3 regions of the Paenibacillus sp. T2-29 genome follow, and region 2 is predicted to be linked to each of the others. Evidence: predicted binding sites of a transcription regulator. Region 2 holds the regulator's gene; each other region holds the start of a gene.

Region 1 (6,390 bases), on a different contig from region 2:
GAAAATAACAAAGTCATCAGAGCAAACTTTAGTCTCCAGGCTGTCCCTCATGGTACGATTCATGGGGTTATTACCGATAAGCAATCCGGTGAACCGATCCAAAAAGCGAAAGTATTGGTGCTGGAAGATGCACGTATTGCTCCTGTAGAGACGAATGAGGCTGGAGAATTTACGCTGGACGTGCTGGAAGGAACATACACATTGTCCATTGCAGCCCAAAATTATTACAGTGACAGTGTTTCCGTGACTGCTCCTCCAAACGGCAGTGTTGAAGCGAATGTCACGTTGAAGCCTTTCATCGGTTTCCAAGGAGGCATTGCCTATGATGACGGTACAGGAGAAAATGCCAGAGCCTTTAACGCGGCAGGCAATTCATGGGCAGTGAGAATGACACCTGAGTCGGAAGTGGCACAAGTGACAGGAGCATCCCTTTTGTTCTGGAACTCTGCCTTCCCGAATCCGGGAGGAACGGCATTCCAATATTCTATCTATGACGCCTCCGGTGCAGCAGGAGCACCTGGACGTCTATTGGCTGGTCCATTCGACGGAACGGCTGTCCGGGATGAGACACAATGGACGACGGTGCAGCTTCCAGAGCCGGTGACGGTTCAAGGTGATTTCTACATCGTATATACACAGTCTGCGGTAGGGACACAGTCACCAGGTCTGGCTACAGATGAAAACAGCCCAAATGCGCTCCGCAGCTGGCAAGGTGTAAGCGGCACATGGAGCCAATCACCTGAAGAGGAAGGGAACTACATGATCCGGGCTATCGTCAGATATCCGGTGAATGCTCCAACGATTACGACTCCTACGAAGGCTACGTATACGCAGGAGGAAACGATTACCGTAACAGGAACTTCTCCGGCAGAAGGAGCTGATATTCAGCTCTTTAACGGTAAGGAGCTGGCTGGCACAACGAAGGTGAAGGATCGTCAATTCAGTTTGTCGGTCGATCTTCAGCCAGGTGCTAATCCGCTAAGTGTTCAAGCGGCGGTATACGGCAAAGTAACGGATCGTTCCGAGCCGGTGGTTGTAACGCTCGATCAGACTAAACCGGGTTTGATCCTGACTTCACCTGATGAAGGAGCTCGTACAAATGCGGGTGTGGTCAGTGTAACCGGTACGGTGTATGACGAGTTCCTCACCGAATTGACGATTAACGGCGAGCCCGCTCAATTCGGAAGTGACGGTAGCTTTAATAAACGGCTGCTTATCAATGAAGGTGAAAATCAAATTACGGTAACGGCCAAAGATCTAGCCGAAAACGAAACGACTGTTACACGCTCGGTATATGTCGATACAGCGCTGCCGAAGCTTGAAAATATTAGCCCTGCTGAGGATGTACGTATTACTCCAGGACAGCCGGTACGAGTAGCTTTTGACAGTGCATCCGGTTTGGAGGCATCCTTCCATGTGGAGCTGCCCTTTAACCTGTCCACTTTGGCCCGTAATGAAATTCCATTAAATGAAACTTCGTCAGGCCACTATGAAGGTACTTATCTCACTTCATCTTCTCTGAACCTGGAAGGCGGAGTCATCGTGATCCGGGTAAGGGATGCAGCGGGGAATGAAGTGGAGACGGAGGCGCCGGGGAGGTTGTATGTAACCCATGGTGGAGGAGAGGGCCCAGGTCCGAATCCACCTACATCGAATGAAAAGCCGGTAGCTATTATCCAGGCGAATGACTCAGCCAAGAAGAACAAAAATGTACAATTTAATGCCAAAGCTTCCCGCGATACAGATGGTGAGATCGTCAGCTACAGTTGGGATTTTGGTGATGGCGATACGGCGGTCGGTTCCAAGGTGAAGCATAAATTCACCACAGCCGGAACGTATACCGTGGAGCTAACAGTAACGGATAATGACGGCGCAACGGGTAAGGCAGTGCATACCATCACAATCCGTTAACAGCAAGTAAGAGGATGGGAGTTTTTTTAGAATACAATAAAGGTCCACAGCAAGCCACTGTTAATAGAGGCTGCTGTGGGCCTTTTAAATTTGTCCAACAGTTCAGGAAGCGATACAATGAATGGTACTCTATGAAGTGAATCGTTTCACAATAATATTTTTTAGCAGGAGAGGATCATATGATTCATTTGGAAAAAGAAAGCGGACGTATCCGTCTTGTGCTGGATGCCTATTTTATGGGAGAAGATATCGTTGTGCTCATATCAGGCGGTGATCAGCCTCACTTGGGGACGATTACTGCAGGGGCTAGGCTTGAGCCGATTCAAACCGTGCAATTGCAAAACCACAAGGAATTTTATATTACTGAAGAAATTGCAGTTCGCTTGCGTAAAGAGTTTGCGGGTAACTTCGCCATTTGCTGCGGGACGCATTTGGATCATGCAACCAAGGACGAAATCCGAGTGCTGACAGACATGGCTATACAAATGGGAAAAGAGCTCATTGAAGAACTTAAGCAAGTGCGCTTGTAGCAACCTTTTTAAGTGAACTCTCGAAAAAGTAGATTGCGATAGGGGTACTTACTAAAGGGATACTTAAAAAGCAATGCAAAACCATCATCCTCAATGTCTACAGATTTTAGCGCAGAGGATGGAATTAAACTACGGATCATTACATGAACTGCACGCTGGTCTTGCCTGTTGATCGCTTTGGCTAGGGCAGAAGCAAAGCATTCATTGCGTGCCAATTCGCGATACAGCGGAAAAACGGCTTTGGCAATGGCGCGATGAACCTTTGGCTCAAATGTAAACTGCACCGTCCCGGGTGGAATCGTCGTACCGTTCGTGTAATAGAGCATCGGCGGCTGAGCTAAAAAGGAAACAAAGTAGCCAATCCCATTCGTACCTAAGCCTTGTTTGGCGGCAAATGGCGCTACCGAGCAGAGAAGGGATTTCATCCGATCCAAATTACCCTGAACGACTGCTCGTGACCATTGGACGGCAAAAGCACGTTGGGTTGCAATAGCTTTGTAAAATGGCAGCATGGCGGCGGATATTTTCCGAAGTGTCTCTGCATGTAAACGTTGGTGAGACGAGCCCTTTCTGCGGGCTGTTCCACGATATAACATAGCTCCGTCCTCCTTGGCAGGATGCTCTCTTGGAGCGTAATTTATCTGTAATAGGTACAGTACTGTATGCCCGGTTATCTCAAAAAGTGCTAAGATGCTACGCTTCTTCTTTTTAACGTTCTAATTTAAAAAATTGAAATAAGTACTGTCCTGATTTGTAAGATTGTGGTACCCTAGAACTTATATATTGCTATTATAATTATTGGAGTTGAATTAAAGAGATGAGTGACTTGTACAAGGAGCCTCGATCTTCCGATCCTTTTCAGGAGCCGAACGATTATAACGCTCCATTTAACCAGCCCCCAGTAGTTCCACCTACAAACAGTAAAGCTGTTGCCTCGATGGTGCTCGGGATTTTATCTGTTGTCATTCCCTATCTTGGGTTGATTATCGGAATTGTGGGTATTATTTTGTCCAGTCTTTCCCTGAAGGAAATTAACCGTCATGGCGAGCAAGGCAGAGGTATGGCCATTGCTGGACTGGTATGTAGTATTATCGGCACACTGATTTATGCACTGATTATTATTTTCTTGGTTATTGTTTTTGTTGTGGCGGCCTCCAGTGGCGATCCAGATATTTTTTCAGACATTTAATGAATTAAAGAATGTTTGAGTCAGACAAACCATTCACGATTTGCCTATTGGATGCTATGATACAGGGAGTCCAATCAAGGAGAGTGAAGCTTTATGGCACGTACTCAAACACAAAAGGCGTTAAGCAAGGCGAAACGCGCCGGGATCTATTGCGCGGCACAGAGCCGCAAAACGAATGATCATTATGGCGAAATTTCACAGCACACGCGAATGAAGCCAACCAAGCAGGAACAATTACAAAAGGTCAAGCACAAGAAGCGACTCGTTCAGGGTGACGCTTCTTTTTTTGTCTTAAGCGAAGTCGAAAAACTTCGAGGAAGTGAATGTATAGGAGCGGATAGCATTTTCCATAACATAGGCCAAAAAGAACTTGATAATAATTATCATTCTTGTTAGAATCATAAGAAAGAAGGAACCCTGGCAGGGGCTCCTTCATGATAAAGCTATGGTTTGGCTTGAAAACTAAGGTCTATTTTGCTTCAAAGGTTTTGCAGTCTGTTTCTTCGGACGTGTGAGTGTTTGCAGGCTTGTTGCTTACGATATAAATAGAGCTTGCGCTGCATTTATTATCCTGAGCCCAGTACGTGCATGAGTTGACTTCGCACAGAACGTCTTTTGCCATATTGTTCACCTCCTTACAGGGATGTGATGGGCTGAGCAAAAATAATCACGGTCAGTCAAGGTAGGACTTGTCCAACTGTGCTTACCCTCTTGGTAAGAAGAGGGATTTTGCTATGCCTACTTGTACAATATCAAATGAATTTTAAAATTGCAATATTTACACATTTTGCAGTTCAAAATAGACACAAGTGTTCCTTTTTAGTTAGAAAACAAAAAGCTATCCTTGTGCAGAAGAGATGTTCTTCTGCCAGAGACAGCTTTTTTATATTTTTCTAACAGAATGGCAGCACTAAAAGACTTAGCGTGCGTTAGGAATATTTACGATCGGATCAATATCAGCATCATAGTCCACACCCTCGAACTCAAAGCCGAACAGCTGGAAAAATTCGCGACGATATCCTTCAAGATCGGACAATTCATAGATATTATGGGTCGTCAGTTCCTCCCATATTTTCGCTACTTCTGCCTGCACATCCTCGCGCAGTTCCCAATCATCAATGCGAATACGACCTTCTTGATCTACCGCAGTTTCTGGTGCATACAGACGCTCGGCAAACAGGCGGTAGCTCTGTTCTATGCACCCTTCATGCAGCCCTTTCTCCTTCATCACCTTATATAAAGCGGAAATATACAGAGGAACGACAGGGATGGCCGAACTGGATTGGGTAACGAGTCCTTTGGTGACTGCGACGAAGGCGCGTCCACCCGTGGTTTTCATCTGGTCGTTCAGCTGACGAGCTGTCGCCTCCAGATGATCTTTTGCACTTCCGATACTGCCTTCTCGGTAGATGGCTTGGGTAATATCTGAACCGATATACGAAAAAGAGAAGGTAGTGGCGTTATCAGCGAGCACGCCGCCTGCACGCAAGGCGTCAATCCACAATTTCCAATCCTCACCGCCCATAACCTCTACAGTCCCCTGTACTTCTTCTTCTGTTGCCGGTTCGAGCGTCACGCTGCTGACTTCACCGGTGTGAAAGTTAACGGTCTTATTCGTGTAAGGCTCACCAATAGGTTTGAGCACGGAATTAGACGTTTCGCCTGTGCGGGGATTAGTACGGCGACCTGAAGCAACACTGTAAACCACCAAATCGACTTGTCCCAGTTCTTCGCGAATGGCTTCCACCGTTTTGGCTTTGACCTCATCCGAGAAGGCATCTCCTGTCACGCTTAAAGATTTAAGCCCAGCATCCTGAGCTGCTTTTTCAAATGCAGCAGAATTATACCAGCCTGCTGATGCTGTGCGTGTAGCCGTAGCATTGCTAGGACGATACACGCCAATTGTATTGGCACGCGCACCGAAAGCGGCCGTAATTCGAGATGCCAACCCATATCCGGCAGATGCCCCGATCACAAGCACATTACGAGGTCCCTGGATAGCAGGACGGGCTTGTACATAGTCAATTTGCTCCTGAACATGTTGGGCACAGCCCACCGGATGAGCAGTGGTGCAGATAAAGCCACGTGTTCTTGGTTTGATAATCATGTTATTGTAGTTCCTCTCTTCTTGTAGCAATCTTCACCCTTACTATTTTAACTTTTAACAATTTTTTTTCAAATGTGGATTTCAGTAAGTTTCCTTTTTACCCAAAAGTGAATCTCTGTACAGGGTGGCAAGTGCCTAAGAGTCTGCATATGATGCTGTAACGATAAACATGAGAAGGGAGAGAGCTGCTTGAAGAACAAGAGCCGCAAAACCAACAGAAACAAAAAGCCGCTCTATCGTGTAATTGACCCGGATATGAATGAGTTAAATATGATACAACGCTCAAAACCACTGCCTGCGGAGAGGGAGACAGAAGCAAGACTTCATCAAGTTGCTTCTCCGCCTCCCCCAACTACAGAGGAGTCGGAGCTACAGACAGTTGTCGAGCCTGAAGTCGAGGCTCTGCACGAGAAAGAAATTGAGGTTGCAGATGTAGAGGAGACTCCAGCTTTGATGGAAGAACCCCCACTGCCAGAGCTAGAACTAGATCCAGAACCGGAGCCGGAACCAGAGCCAGAACCTGATCCAATTGATGTGGAAGAAATTTTGAACAATAAGAAGGCTCCGCATGTAAACAATGCTTTCATCTATACAGACGATTTGAGTGATTTCGCTGTGACAGGTGAAAAGATCGCTCCCGCTTCCATAGATTC
Region 2 (6,390 bases):
GTGCGGGACAATTTGCGTTCATCCTTGAGCCAATATGAGGAGCGCGAGGCGCAAACACAAATGATTGAGGGTGTAAATCAAGCCCTGAGTCAAGATAAGCACTTGTTGATCGAGGCGGGTACAGGAACAGGGAAGTCCCTAGGCTATTTGCTTCCGTCACTGTATCACAGTGTAAAATATGGGCAGAGGGTCACAGTAAGCACACATACCATTAATCTGCAGGAGCAATTGCGAGAGCGTGATATTCCGATGCTGACAAAAGTGATTCCGTTCCCGTTCCGGGCTGCCATTTTTAAGGGTCGGGGGCATTATTTGTGTCTGCGTAAGTTTGAACATAAAATAAACAGAAGAGACTTCGCGACACCAAAGGAAGACTTGATTACAGCGGCTCAAATGATTGTCTGGCTGACTCTGACAGAAACCGGTGATGATGAGGAACTAAACCTGAGCAACCGTGGAGGGGATTTTTGGGAAACAGTAGCTAGTGATTCCGAGTCCTGTCTTGGCCGTTCTTGCCCATGGTTCCGCAAATGCTACTATCATCGTGCACGTCATGAAGCAGGAACAGCGGATGTGGTTATAACGAATCACTCCAAGCTGTTCACCGACGTCAAAGCAAGTCACCAGCTATTGCCCAGCTATGAACATCTGGTCATTGATGAAGCACATCATCTAGAGGAAGTAGCCGGTAAGCACCTGGGCATGCATATGAAATATTTCACACTCGTGCATACGCTGACTCGATTGTTCAAGGACAGTAAGAACGGACAATTGCCTTCGTTACGTCAGCAGTTGGCAAAGTCGGGGCATGAGAAGTCGACGGAATGGGCCTCGACCATTGATCAGCTGTACCCACTCGTGTTAGAGGTTAAGGAAACTTGGGACCTGCTAAGCGATAAGCTGTTTGGTATGTTGCCAGAGCGGTCTGATGCCACACCGGGTGAAACGGGACAATTTTCTTCGCGTCTCAAACCGTCGGCCAAGCCTGCAAAGTGGGATCAAGCGGCGGCGTTGGAAAATCAGCTTTATGTAACGTTGAGTGAAATTTTGCGCAAGGGCGACAAGCTGATGCTGGATGTCAAGGAAGAACACGACGATTATGCGGCGGATAGTCTCATTACAGATATCACGGGTCTGCTTAAGGATTTGGCGGGGATTAGGGAAAATTTGCGCTTCTTTATACGACTCGATGATGAAACAACCGTATATTGGCTCGAAGCGAGTGGGCAATTCCGTAGTAAATCATTGCAATTTTATGCAGTGCCCGTCGATGTGAGCCGCCAGTTGAAAGAAATGTTTTTTGACAAAAAAAGAAGTATTATTTTGACATCTGCTACTTTATCGGTAGATAAGTCGTTTCAGTACATGACCGATCAACTCGGCTTGCAGGAGGCCGCGGATCAAGGACGATTAATGACGTCACAGCTCCCATCACCTTTTAATTACAGGGATCAGGTGTTGCTGGTCATTCCGCGAGACTTTCCGAGTGTGAAGGGCAGTGTAGGGGATGCACATTTTGTAGAGATGCTCGTTAGCTCTCTAGGAGCGACTGCCCAGGCGACGCGGGGGAGAATGCTTGTTCTGTTTACTTCCTATCGGATGCTCCGGCAAGTGTATGAGCCACTTAAAGAGGCGTTAGCATCCAGCGATATTACCGTGTTAGGACAAGGTGTAGACAGTGGGAGTCGGAGCAAGCTAACCCGTCGTTTTCAGGAAGCCAAGGCTTCTGTATTGCTGGGAACCAGCAGCTTCTGGGAAGGCGTCGATATTCCAGGGAAGGCTTTGACTTGTCTGGCCATCGTTCGCTTGCCGTTTCAACCGCCCAATCACCCGTTACTGGAGGCAAAAAGCGAGCTGCTCCAGCAGCAGAAGAAGAACCCATTTATGAAGCTGTCTGTACCACAAGCAGTTATTCGCTTCAAACAGGGATTTGGGCGATTGGTACGTACAGCGAGCGACCACGGAGTCGTTATCGTTTACGATACGCGTGTGATCGAATCCTATTATGGAAAGCACTTTTTGTACTCGTTACCGGGACCAAAAATGGAGCATATGCCATCGGAGCAAATGGTGCCCCGCATCGCCGAATGGCTCCAATCCGCCCCGGAGACAGAGGCACAACGGACGGACACCTAAAGTCCGTTACAATTAGGGGGAGCAAGTATGAAATCAGATAAAATTTCAGAGGCTGTCGTACGGAGATTACCCGTATATTTACGTTATCTGAATGCACTGCACAAACGGGAGGTGGCTACGGTTTCTTCTCAAGAGCTGGGACAGAGGTTAGATTTGAATCCGGCCCAAATTCGTAAAGATCTTGCCTATTTTGGCGATTTTGGTCGGAAGGGTATCGGTTACGATGTTTCTTATCTAATTGAGAAAATACGCCATATTCTGAAAATCGACCAGCAAATTAATGTAGTATTGGTCGGAGCGGGTAATCTGGGTCAAGCCCTATCAAACTATAACGCTTATTTAAAAGACAATATGAAGATTGTGGCGGTATTTGATGCGTTCCCGGATAAGGTTGGGGCCAGAATCAATACCTTAGTCGTTCAGCCGATGGATGAATTGGAAGCGACTGTGAAAGAAAAAAATATCCGAATCGGGATTATTACTGTACCTGATTTTGAGGCACAACACGTAGCTGATAGGCTCATTGAGAGTGGAATTGGAGCGATTTTAAACTTTGCACCTATCATTCTCAAGGCACCGGCTAACATTCGGATACATGCCACAGACTTTACAACTGACTTGCTTAGCCTCGCTTATTATCTGGAGGACGGAAAGGAAGAAGCACAATATGACAGTGAATAAATGGATGATTAAAAACGGTTCTTTTGCCGTGAATGGAACTGAAGCTGGGGTAATCCATGGTTTTATGATTGTGGAGGATAGCCGTATTACTTACATTGGCGAGACTCTGCCTGCGGGTGAGGAAGAGACAGAAGCAATCGATGGTAACGGGTTATTGTTTTTGCCTGGTCTGATTAATACTCATGGTCATGCGGCGATGTCTCTGCTGCGAGGGTATGGAGATGACTTGGCACTTCAAGTGTGGCTTCAGGAAAAAATGTGGCCTATGGAAGCCAAGTTTACATCTACGGATGTTTACTGGGGAACATCCTTGTCAGTGCTGGAAATGCTGAAAGGTGGAACCACAACTTTCCTGGATATGTACGATCATATGGATGAGGTGGCACGTGTAGCTGAAGAGTCGGGCATCCGTGCAAGTTTGATGCGTGGAGCCATTGGACTCTGTTCAGAAGAAGAACAGCGGATCAAGCTGGCTGAGGCCGTGACTTTTGCCCGTAACTGGCATGGAAAAGCAGACGGACGTATCACAACGATGATGTCTCCGCATGCCCCATACACATGCCCGCCAGCGTTTATTGAGAAATTTGTTCAAGCAGCACATGATCTCGATTTACCATTGCATACGCACATGTCCGAGACGATCGCCGAAGTTGAGCAAAACGTACGCGACTACGGTTTGCGTCCAGTTGCACACTTAGATAAGCTTGGCTTTTTCTCCCGCCCTTCACTTGTTGCCCACGGCGTACACTTGAACGACGAAGAGATAGCTTTATTAGCGGAACGAGGTGTGGCGGTTTCACATAATCCAGGCAGCAACTTGAAGCTGGCAAGTGGTGTAGCTAGAGTGCCTGAATTGCTGCGTGCAGGAGTTACTGTTTCTCTTGGAACAGACGGTCCTGCCAGCAATAATAACCTGGATATGTTCGAGGAAATGCGTCTGGCGGCACTCATTCACAAGGGAGTATCTGGCGACCCAACAGCAGTTCCTGCAAATGAAGCACTGCGTCTGGCAACAGAGTATGGTGCAAAGTCGATTGGTTTAAAAGAAGTAGGAGCGCTGGCAGCAGGCAACAAGGCTGACTTTATCGCGCTAGATCTGAATCAGGCCCATTTCTTGCCGCGTACAGATCTTATTTCCCATGCCGTATACTCTGCAAGTGCCAAAGACGTGGCTCATGTGTGGGTAGACGGTCGTCAGGTTGTGAAAAACGGCGAATGCCTGACGATGGACGAGGAACGTATCAAACATGAGGCACAAGCCGCCTTTGAAGGGCTGCTGTCGCGCTAATTCAGGTGTCACATCCCCTTAGAGAGGAAGCACAGGTTTGAAAAATAAGAAGAAATGGATAGCGGTCGCCATTTTGGCCGTAATACTGATCCTGGTCAGCATTTTCTGGTATTATTCCTACGTTACTCAAGACCAGGTGGCTGAGAAAAATGCCGCTATCATTAAGGCCAAGCAATCAGGTGGTCTGGTTAGCACGACTCAGACTTGGAAGTCTGTGTGGGATCAGATTTATTGGGTGGTTCAAGGAAAAAACGCACAGAATGAAAATATAATGGTGTGGGTTCCTTTTCAAAAAATGGAAGGACAACCTAACGTACCTGTCGCAGATCCAAGCGGTGTTCATACCGAGCTGATGAAAAACGGAGTCGACGAGCAAAAAATGACAGCGATAATTCAGCAGCAACTTCCAAATGCAAAAATTGTAAGGCTCCAACCGAGTGTGTTCAATGGCGAATATGTATGGCAACTGTTTTACGATGATGAAAGCCATCATAACTATACCTTTTACCGTTTCTCAGATGGAGCATCGACGGGGATAAAGTATACTTTGCCCAATAATTAGAGTGATGTAGGGAGTGGCTATGGTGATTAGCAGGGTTTGGAGAGTTAGAATCGTTAGGAGCGCAGCGTAGTCCATTTGATCTTATGGTCGTTGTTGCTAAGGGATTCGTTATTATATTAAATATTTCAAGGGTAAAAAAGACGTGAATACGATAAAATTCGTATTTACGTCTTTTTAACTACCTACCCCGCGAGCTTGGCTGTAAGCCAGCGAAGCGCCTTTACTTGCCTACTTAACTAACTGTTATGTGAAAATAAAGGCTTAGACTGAAAAATTGAATCCTAAATTTTCAATTTGATCCTAAGGAATAATAGATGCTTGATTCCATTCAGTGTATATCGCTGGGTCTTCCCTCTTAACATAGTGAATAAAAGGGGCTAAATAACCTATATTTGCAAGACTACTTAGCATTCTTGCCGGATATGGTTGAACTGTCCTATACGAATTCACATGGTCAATCACCTTGATCTGTTCCTCGGGCGTAACGTATACATGGCGCAATGCAGTATCAATCCTAGTAAATCCAACTCGTTTCATTTCATAAAGTATCGTTAACAATCCTTTAGCAAGAAAAAAAGGAAATGATTGTTGGACAGAAAGAAATGCTTTAATGCCTTGTCCCTGAATAAATTCCATTATGATATAGTTTTGACCGACTTCGTAAACTTGGGGAACAAACGATGCGGAGGAAGCTCTAAGGAGGGAGTCAGCCTCCTGCTGAGTATCGAATTCATTAGCATAGACCTTGACACAAGTAGTTGTCGATAGTTGAAAAACTGCACCTTGTGCGCCTGCCCCAAGAAAGGGTAAGCCAGCCGGATTGCACCACTGTACCTCATAGGGAGAACCAGGCCGATGAACGCCAGGGTATACCTGGATATTGAAGACTGTCATACTTTATCACACCCCTCCGAATGACCTTTCCACACTGGAAAATTAGCTTGCAGGAGACTCAGCCAATAGGGAAGATTCTTATTTCGGCTATTTAATGCATACGAGACTGCTGTGATTTCCTCATGAGTAACCCCCCATTCAATTGGCATTACAGCCATAACTTCAAGCAGATCGCCTATAGGCAGCGCTTTGATGTTAGCTATTGCTTTCCCAAATGGATCAGGACCATCCAAAAAGGGAACAAATTTAGCATACAAAGGACCCCAAAACGTGCGATGCATAGAAACTGAACTTAACATCGACTGCACCGTCCAGTTTGGTCCATTGAATATATTGGCATTATCAATCATCCACAGTTTTGGAAACTCCCCCCTAGATACCAAGATATTTTGACCAGATTCTTGCCACAAATAGCGGTCATTGTTATCCAACCAGTGGTCAAATGCAATCATATCAGCGGCCTGAGTAATGTTAATACAACTGGCAAGTTCTACATCTGTAGGATGGTGCGTACAATCAGGAACATATCGGCTACCAAAATGAGGACCATGTCCTAGATTGTACCCTAGGTTTAAGTGTTGAATCCTTAAAGTGTCGTGAATGTAGATAACTTGACTATCGGGAACAGGGAGATTTAATCGCTTTGCTATCCAGCAGGATATCATCTCATTCGCAAGAGCCCGAACTCCCTGAGGATTGCTTGACAGTTTGACTACATATAAATTACCATCGCTGCATTCCATCAAGTGAGGTAAACTCCATCCAATAAGTGGTCTAATATATTTGACGGCCTGAATCATGATCCCTCCTCCTCCAAAGTGGGTCTATT
Region 3 (6,390 bases), 160 kb from region 2:
CAGTACCGGCAGGAACAAAAATTTTGGTCGCTGAAATTGAAGGAGTAGGAACCAAATTCCCATTATCTGCGGAAAAATTGAGTCCGGTATTGGCTTGCTACAAAGTGAAAAATGCAGAGCAAGGTATCCAACGTGCTGCTGAAGTTGTAGAGTTCGGCGGTATGGGTCACTCGTCAGCTATCCATTCGCAAGATGAGGACGTTATCGCTCGCTTTGCAAACCGTTTGCAAACAGGTCGTATCATTGTAAATGCACCTTCCACACATGGTGCAATCGGTGATATTTACAACACCAACCTTCCTTCGTTGACACTTGGTTGCGGTTCGTACGGTCGTAACTCGACTTCGTCGAACGTATCTGCAGTTAACTTGATTAATGTGAAAAGGGTGGCGAAACGGACGGTGAATATGCAATGGTTCAAAGTACCTTCCAAAATTTATTTTGAGAAAAATTCGACACAGTATCTTGCTAAAATGCCTGATATCACACGTGTAGCCATTATCACTGACCCTATGATGGTGAAACTCGGATATGTGGACCGCGTCATTCATTATTTGCACCAGCGCCAAACACCAGTTGCGATTGAAGTGTTCTCTGAAGTTGAGCCAGATCCATCGACAGTTACGGTAGAGCGTGGTACTGAAATGATGAGACGTTTCCAACCGGATTGCATCATCGCACTCGGCGGCGGTTCGCCAATGGATGCTGCTAAAGGCATGTGGATGTTCTATGAATATCCGGATACTGATTTCAATAACTTGAAGCAAAAATTCATGGATATTCGTAAACGGATTTACAAGTACCCACGTCTGGGTCAAAAAGCACAATTTGTAGCTATCCCTACAACCTCGGGTACAGGTTCGGAAGTCACATCGTTTGCAGTAATTACAGACAAAAACCTGGGCAACACGAAGTATCCGCTGGCTGACTATGAGTTGACTCCTGATGTGGCAATTATTGACCCTGTGTTTGTATATTCGCTGCCTAAAACAGCTGTAGCCGATACAGGTATGGACGTTCTGACACATGCTATCGAGGCTTACGTGTCTGTAATGGCCAATGATTACACAGATGGTCTGGCAATTAAAGCCATTCAACTGGTATTCCAATACCTGGAGCAATCGGCTCTGATCGGCGACAAGTTGGCTCGCGAAAAAATGCATAATGCTTCTACACTTGCAGGTATGGCGTTTGCTAATGCATTCTTGGGTATTAACCACAGTCTTGCACATAAATGGGGCGGACAATACCATACGGCGCATGGCCGCACGAATGCTATCTTGCTGCCGCACGTTATTCGCTACAATGCGAAAAAACCGACAAAATTTGCTTCGTTCCCTAAATATTCGCACTTTGTTGCAGATGAGCGCTATGCAGAAATTGCACGCATACTGGGACTGCCTGCACGTACCACTGAAGAAGGGGTTAACAGCTTAATTGACGCGATCCGTAAGTTGAACAAAACACTCGGTATCGAGGAATCGTTCCAACAACTCGGATTCGATCCAAAAGACTTTGAATCACGTGTAGATTATCTGGCTGACCGCGCTTTTGAGGATCAATGTACAACTGCAAATCCAAAGCTGCCGCTGGTTACTGAATTGGCTGATGTATACCGCAATGCCTTCTACGGACGCTTTGATCAATAATATAATAGTATGAAGAGGCTTGTAACAAAGCATTTTCCTATACAATACCAATGCAGGCTCTCTATATAGAGGGCCTCTTGGTTTGGGAAGGGAGGTGAGCGGCGAGGCTGAAGGTATAGGCGTGAAGCTAGGGAAAATAAAGTGACATAAATCACTCGTATTGTGATTTATGTCACATACTACACTCTATCATTATTCTACAATAAGAGTGTAAGAAAGGTCCCGACACTGAGCGTAAGGCATCGGTGAAAAGGCCGGGCTCAAGAAATAGTTTAAACGTGAAAAAAATCACAAGTCCGGAAGACCAAACAATTTGGAGGGATTTACATGTCGGTGATTGAGAGAGAATTACAAGAGCAACAATCTGGCTGGAGAGGTTTTAAAAAAGGAAAATGGACTAGAGAAGTTAACGTCAACGATTTTATTGAAACCAATATCTCACCTTATGTTGGCAATGAAGAATTTTTGGTTGGTCCTACCGCCAATACAACTGCATTGTGGGAAATTGTATCTGATCTTACTAAAAAAGAGTTGGCAAACGGCGGCGTGCTTGATGTAGACGTAAATACGCCATCCACCATTATTTCACATAAACCGGGCTATTTGGACCGGGACAAAGAACAAATTGTCGGTGTACAAACAGATGCTCCATTCAAACGTTCTTTGCAGCCGTTTGGTGGAATTCGGATGATGATCGACGCTTGCAAAGCCTATGGTTTTGAAGTGCCACAAAGCATTGTTGACATTTTCACTCATATTCGTAAAACACACAACCAAGGTGTATTTGACGCTTATACAGATGAAATGAGAGCAGCTCGTAAAGCTGGTATCATTACTGGTTTGCCAGATGCATATGGTCGTGGTCGTATAATCGGTGACTATCGTCGCGTAGCTCTGTATGGTGCAGACTTCTTGATCCAAGATAAAAAACTTCAATTGAAAAGCCTTGAAGTTGATTCCATGGAAGAAGACGTAATCCGTCTACGTGAAGAAATTTCTGAACAAATTCGTGCTTTGAATGAATTGAAACAAATGGCTGCTGAGCACGGTTTTGATATTTCTAAACCAGCTAACAATGCAAAAGAAGCTTTCCAATGGGTATATTTTGGATATCTCGCAGCGATTAAAGAACAAAATGGTGCAGCAATGTCCTTGGGACGTGTATCTTCATTCCTTGATATCTATACTCAACGTGATCTTGAGGAAGGTACGATGAACGAAGAACAAGCTCAGGAACTGGTCGATCATTTTGTTATGAAACTGCGTATTGTTAAGTTCCTGCGTACACCTGACTACAACGAACTGTTCAGTGGTGACCCAACTTGGGTAACAGAATCCATTGGTGGTATGTCTGTCACTGGAGAAACTCGTGTTACCAAAAACAGCTTCCGCTTCTTGCACACACTGTACAACTTAGGACCTGCTCCAGAGCCTAACTTGACTGTACTGTGGTCAGAAAAACTGCCTGAGGGCTTTAAAAAATATTGTGCAAAAGTTTCTATTGAAACTAGCTCCATTCAATATGAAAATGACGATTTGATGCGTCCAATCTACGGCGATGATTATGGTATTGCTTGTTGTGTATCCGCCATGAGAATTGGTAAACAAATGCAATTCTTTGGTGCTCGTGCCAACTTGGCAAAAGCTCTGCTGTATGCCATTAACGGTGGTAAGGATGAAAAATCCGGCGTTCAAGTAGGACCTGAGTTCCCAGCCATTACAAGCGAAGTGCTGGATTACGAAGAAGTGTTGAGCCGTTTCAAACCTATGATGGAATGGCTGGCAAAACTGTACATGAACACTTTGAATGTTATTCACTATATGCATGATAAATATAGCTACGAACGCATTGAAATGGCGTTGCATGACCGTGATATTCTGCGTACCATGGCTTGTGGTATTGCGGGTCTGTCAGTTGCTACCGACTCCTTGAGCGCCATTAAATATGCAAAAGTTAAACCAATTCGTAACGAAAAAGGAATTGCTGTTGACTTTGAAATCGAAGGCGAATACCCTTGCTACGGTAACAACGATGACCGCGTAGATACTATCGCTGTAGAACTGGTAGAAAGCTTCATGAGCATGATCCGCAAACATAAAGCTTATCGTAATGCGGTTCCTACTCAATCAGTACTGACTATTACTTCCAACGTGGTATATGGTAAGAAAACAGGTACAACACCTGATGGACGTAAAGCAGGCGAACCGTTCGCACCAGGTGCAAACCCGATGCATGGTCGTGATAAAAAAGGTGCTCTGGCATCTCTGAGTTCCGTAGCCAAATTGCCTTATGAACACAGCTTAGATGGTATTTCGAATACCTTCTCTATCGTGCCTAAAGCACTGGGTAAAGAAGAAGAAACACGCAAAACAAACCTTGTTTCGATGATGGATGGCTATTTTGGAAGCCACGCACATCATCTGAATGTCAATGTGTTTGCTCGTGAACAACTTTTGGATGCAATGGAGCACCCAGAAAACTATCCACAACTTACGATTCGTGTTTCCGGCTATGCCGTTAACTTTATCAAGCTGACTCGTGAGCAACAATTGGATGTTATTAACCGTACTTTCCACGGTACAATGTAAATAAGTTTTATGTATCAAATAATACACTGACGCACGCATAGCGGATGCGGGAAGGATGATGCAACATGTTGAAAGGTCACATACACTCATTGGAAACCTTCGGGACCGTCGATGGTCCCGGCATCCGCTTCGTGCTCTTTATGCAAGGATGCTTGTTAAAATGTCAATATTGCCATAATCCGGACACTTGGGCCTTGAATGAAGGTAATCCGATGACGCTAGAAGAAGTATTGGCTGAGATTGAGCCGTATTTAGCCTATTACCGCTCTTCGGGAGGCGGATTAACCGTATCTGGTGGAGAACCGACACTGCAAGCTCATTTTGTAGCAGAGCTGTTCAGGGAAGTGAAGCGTCGCTGGAATTTGCATACGACATTGGACAGTAACGGCTTTAATGATGCAGGTCGTATCCATGATCTGCTGGACGTAACGGATTTGGTGTTACTGGATATTAAGCACATCGATAACGACAAGCATATTAAGCTTACAGGCAAGTCTAACGACCGTATGTTAAGTACGGCCCGATGGTTGTCTGAGCAAGGGCGCAAGATGTGGATTAGACATGTATTTGTACCGGGTATTCATGATGACGAGCAAGATCTACTAAATTTGGGACGGTTCATTGGAACGTTGAACGGAGTCGAAAAATTCGAAATTTTACCTTACCATCAAATGGGTGTTTACAAATGGGAAATGCTCGGTAAGGCGTATCCGCTGGAGGGAGTTCCGTCCCCTACAGATGAAGAAGTTCAACGCGCTTATCGACTCATTGAAGAGGGTCGTCTGGAGACTGCAGGAACGAATACTGCCTGTCGTCCATCATAATGTAAATAGATCAGAACTACTTTCAGGTTGTGAAGCCGCCGCCACATCAGATCAGATGGACGGCGGTTTTTTGTTGTTGAATTTTTGCAGTCACAGGAGAAAGTTCCCTTTTTTTCATGATCGTCAAAATTTCCTGAAACTTTTTAGCAACTGGCGCGTCTAATAGTATGACTTTTCACGGGAATGATAATAATTTGGGGATAGAAGGAGACAGACAATGAATTTCAAGAAATGGACCATGCTCACCGCTCTGGCGGTAGCTCAGGTGGCTGCGGTAGCCCCTGTAGGAGCAGAAGCAGCATCAACAACCGTTCAATCCACCGATTCGGTTAGCGCACAGCAGGCTCAGACCAATGTTGCTGATTCCGGCGTTCAGAATAGTATCGGAGATCAAGATGGAACAAGCACACAAAATAATACGGTAACACCTAATAACACAGGTGTATCCAATGATCCATTGACTGGTCTGCCTACAGATACTACTAACGGATCGAACGTAACCAATGATGTATACGGTGGAGACGGAACGATTACCAATCCTGGTGGAGCTCCAACATCCATGAATGCGAATCAACTGATTTTGTATTTGAACAGTGCTAAAATGGAACAAAACGGACAGGTATATACAGCAACTCAGCCGATGACAGTCAAAGACGGAGTTTCCTATGTAGCTATCCGTTCTCTTGTCAGTCGTGTCGGATTGCAGTTTAGCTATGACACTGCCACTAAAGAAACCGTAATCACCCAAGGAACAAATGTTCTGCGCTTCAAAACAGACAGCAAGGTTTATACGGTTAATGGTGAAGCTAGACAAATGAAGGGGCCGGCTTTCCAGCAAAAGAACGTATTTATGGTGCCGTTGACCTCGATTACACAGGCCTTAAATATTCCTTATACCGTGAATAATACAACTAAACAAGTTATCATGGATTTGAATCAGAAACCAAAAGCTTCTTTTACGGTTCAGCAAAAGGATATCTACGCGGGTGAAACCCAAGTTACGTATTTGACCAAGGAATCTTCTCCTACAGGTCTTCCGATTGTAAATCAACGTTGGGAAGGGAAGCAGGACGTATTTCAGGAGCCGGGTACATATGTAGTTACCTATTCCGTTCTTGACTCTGCTGGGAACTGGAGTGATCCTTACTCAGTAACAATTACAGTAAGACCACCAAACCAGCCGCCAGTGGCTCTGTTTACAACGGATAAAAAAGAATACAAGATGGGTGAAAAAATCACTATTACCGACCTGAGTACTGATGATGAGAATGCTATTACTAAGCGCGATTGGGTGAATAAAAAACTTGCTTTCTTCCAACCAGGAGATG

Evidence for each region. Region 2 encodes Rex, which represses fermentation and respiration genes when NADH is low (regulators of the CRP and FNR family bind a similar motif). Its sites were predicted from a motif close to TTGTGAAATATTTCACAA; they were not measured.
Region 1: lpdD (prenylated flavin chaperone LpdD) is a predicted target of Rex. The motif match lies at 2,046-2,063, and genes of this name have one in related genera.
Region 3: pflB (formate C-acetyltransferase) is a predicted target of Rex. The motif match lies at 1,810-1,827, and genes of this name have one in related genera.

The regions. Positions count from the first base shown of each region.
Region 1 covers NZ_JBREVE010000011.1:35,141-41,530, reverse strand. The annotation lists gene ACU1JV_RS23345 (S8 family serine peptidase) at 1-1,911, shown strand, start outside; gene lpdD (prenylated flavin chaperone LpdD) at 2,091-2,441, shown strand; gene ACU1JV_RS23335 (hypothetical protein) at 2,450-3,037, opposite strand; gene ACU1JV_RS23330 (DUF4190 domain-containing protein) at 3,259-3,630, shown strand; gene ACU1JV_RS23325 (hypothetical protein) at 3,724-4,026, shown strand; gene ACU1JV_RS23320 (DUF1540 domain-containing protein) at 4,100-4,252, opposite strand; gene fabV (enoyl-ACP reductase FabV) at 4,550-5,737, opposite strand; gene ACU1JV_RS23310 (WIAG-tail domain) at 5,927-6,390, shown strand, end outside.
Region 2 covers NZ_JBREVE010000001.1:295,496-301,885, reverse strand. The annotation lists gene dinG (ATP-dependent DNA helicase DinG) at 1-2,136, shown strand, start outside; gene ACU1JV_RS01800 (redox-sensing transcriptional repressor Rex) at 2,164-2,817, shown strand; gene ACU1JV_RS01795 (amidohydrolase) at 2,804-4,105, shown strand; gene ACU1JV_RS01790 (cell wall elongation regulator TseB-like domain-containing protein) at 4,143-4,667, shown strand; gene ACU1JV_RS01785 (serine/threonine protein kinase) at 4,968-5,561, opposite strand; gene ACU1JV_RS01780 (HipA family kinase) at 5,558-6,361, opposite strand.
Region 3 covers NZ_JBREVE010000001.1:452,067-458,456, reverse strand. The annotation lists gene adhE (bifunctional acetaldehyde-CoA/alcohol dehydrogenase) at 1-1,649, shown strand, start outside; gene pflB (formate C-acetyltransferase) at 1,977-4,238, shown strand; gene pflA (pyruvate formate-lyase-activating protein) at 4,304-5,062, shown strand; gene ACU1JV_RS02605 (copper amine oxidase N-terminal domain-containing protein) at 5,280-6,390, shown strand, end outside.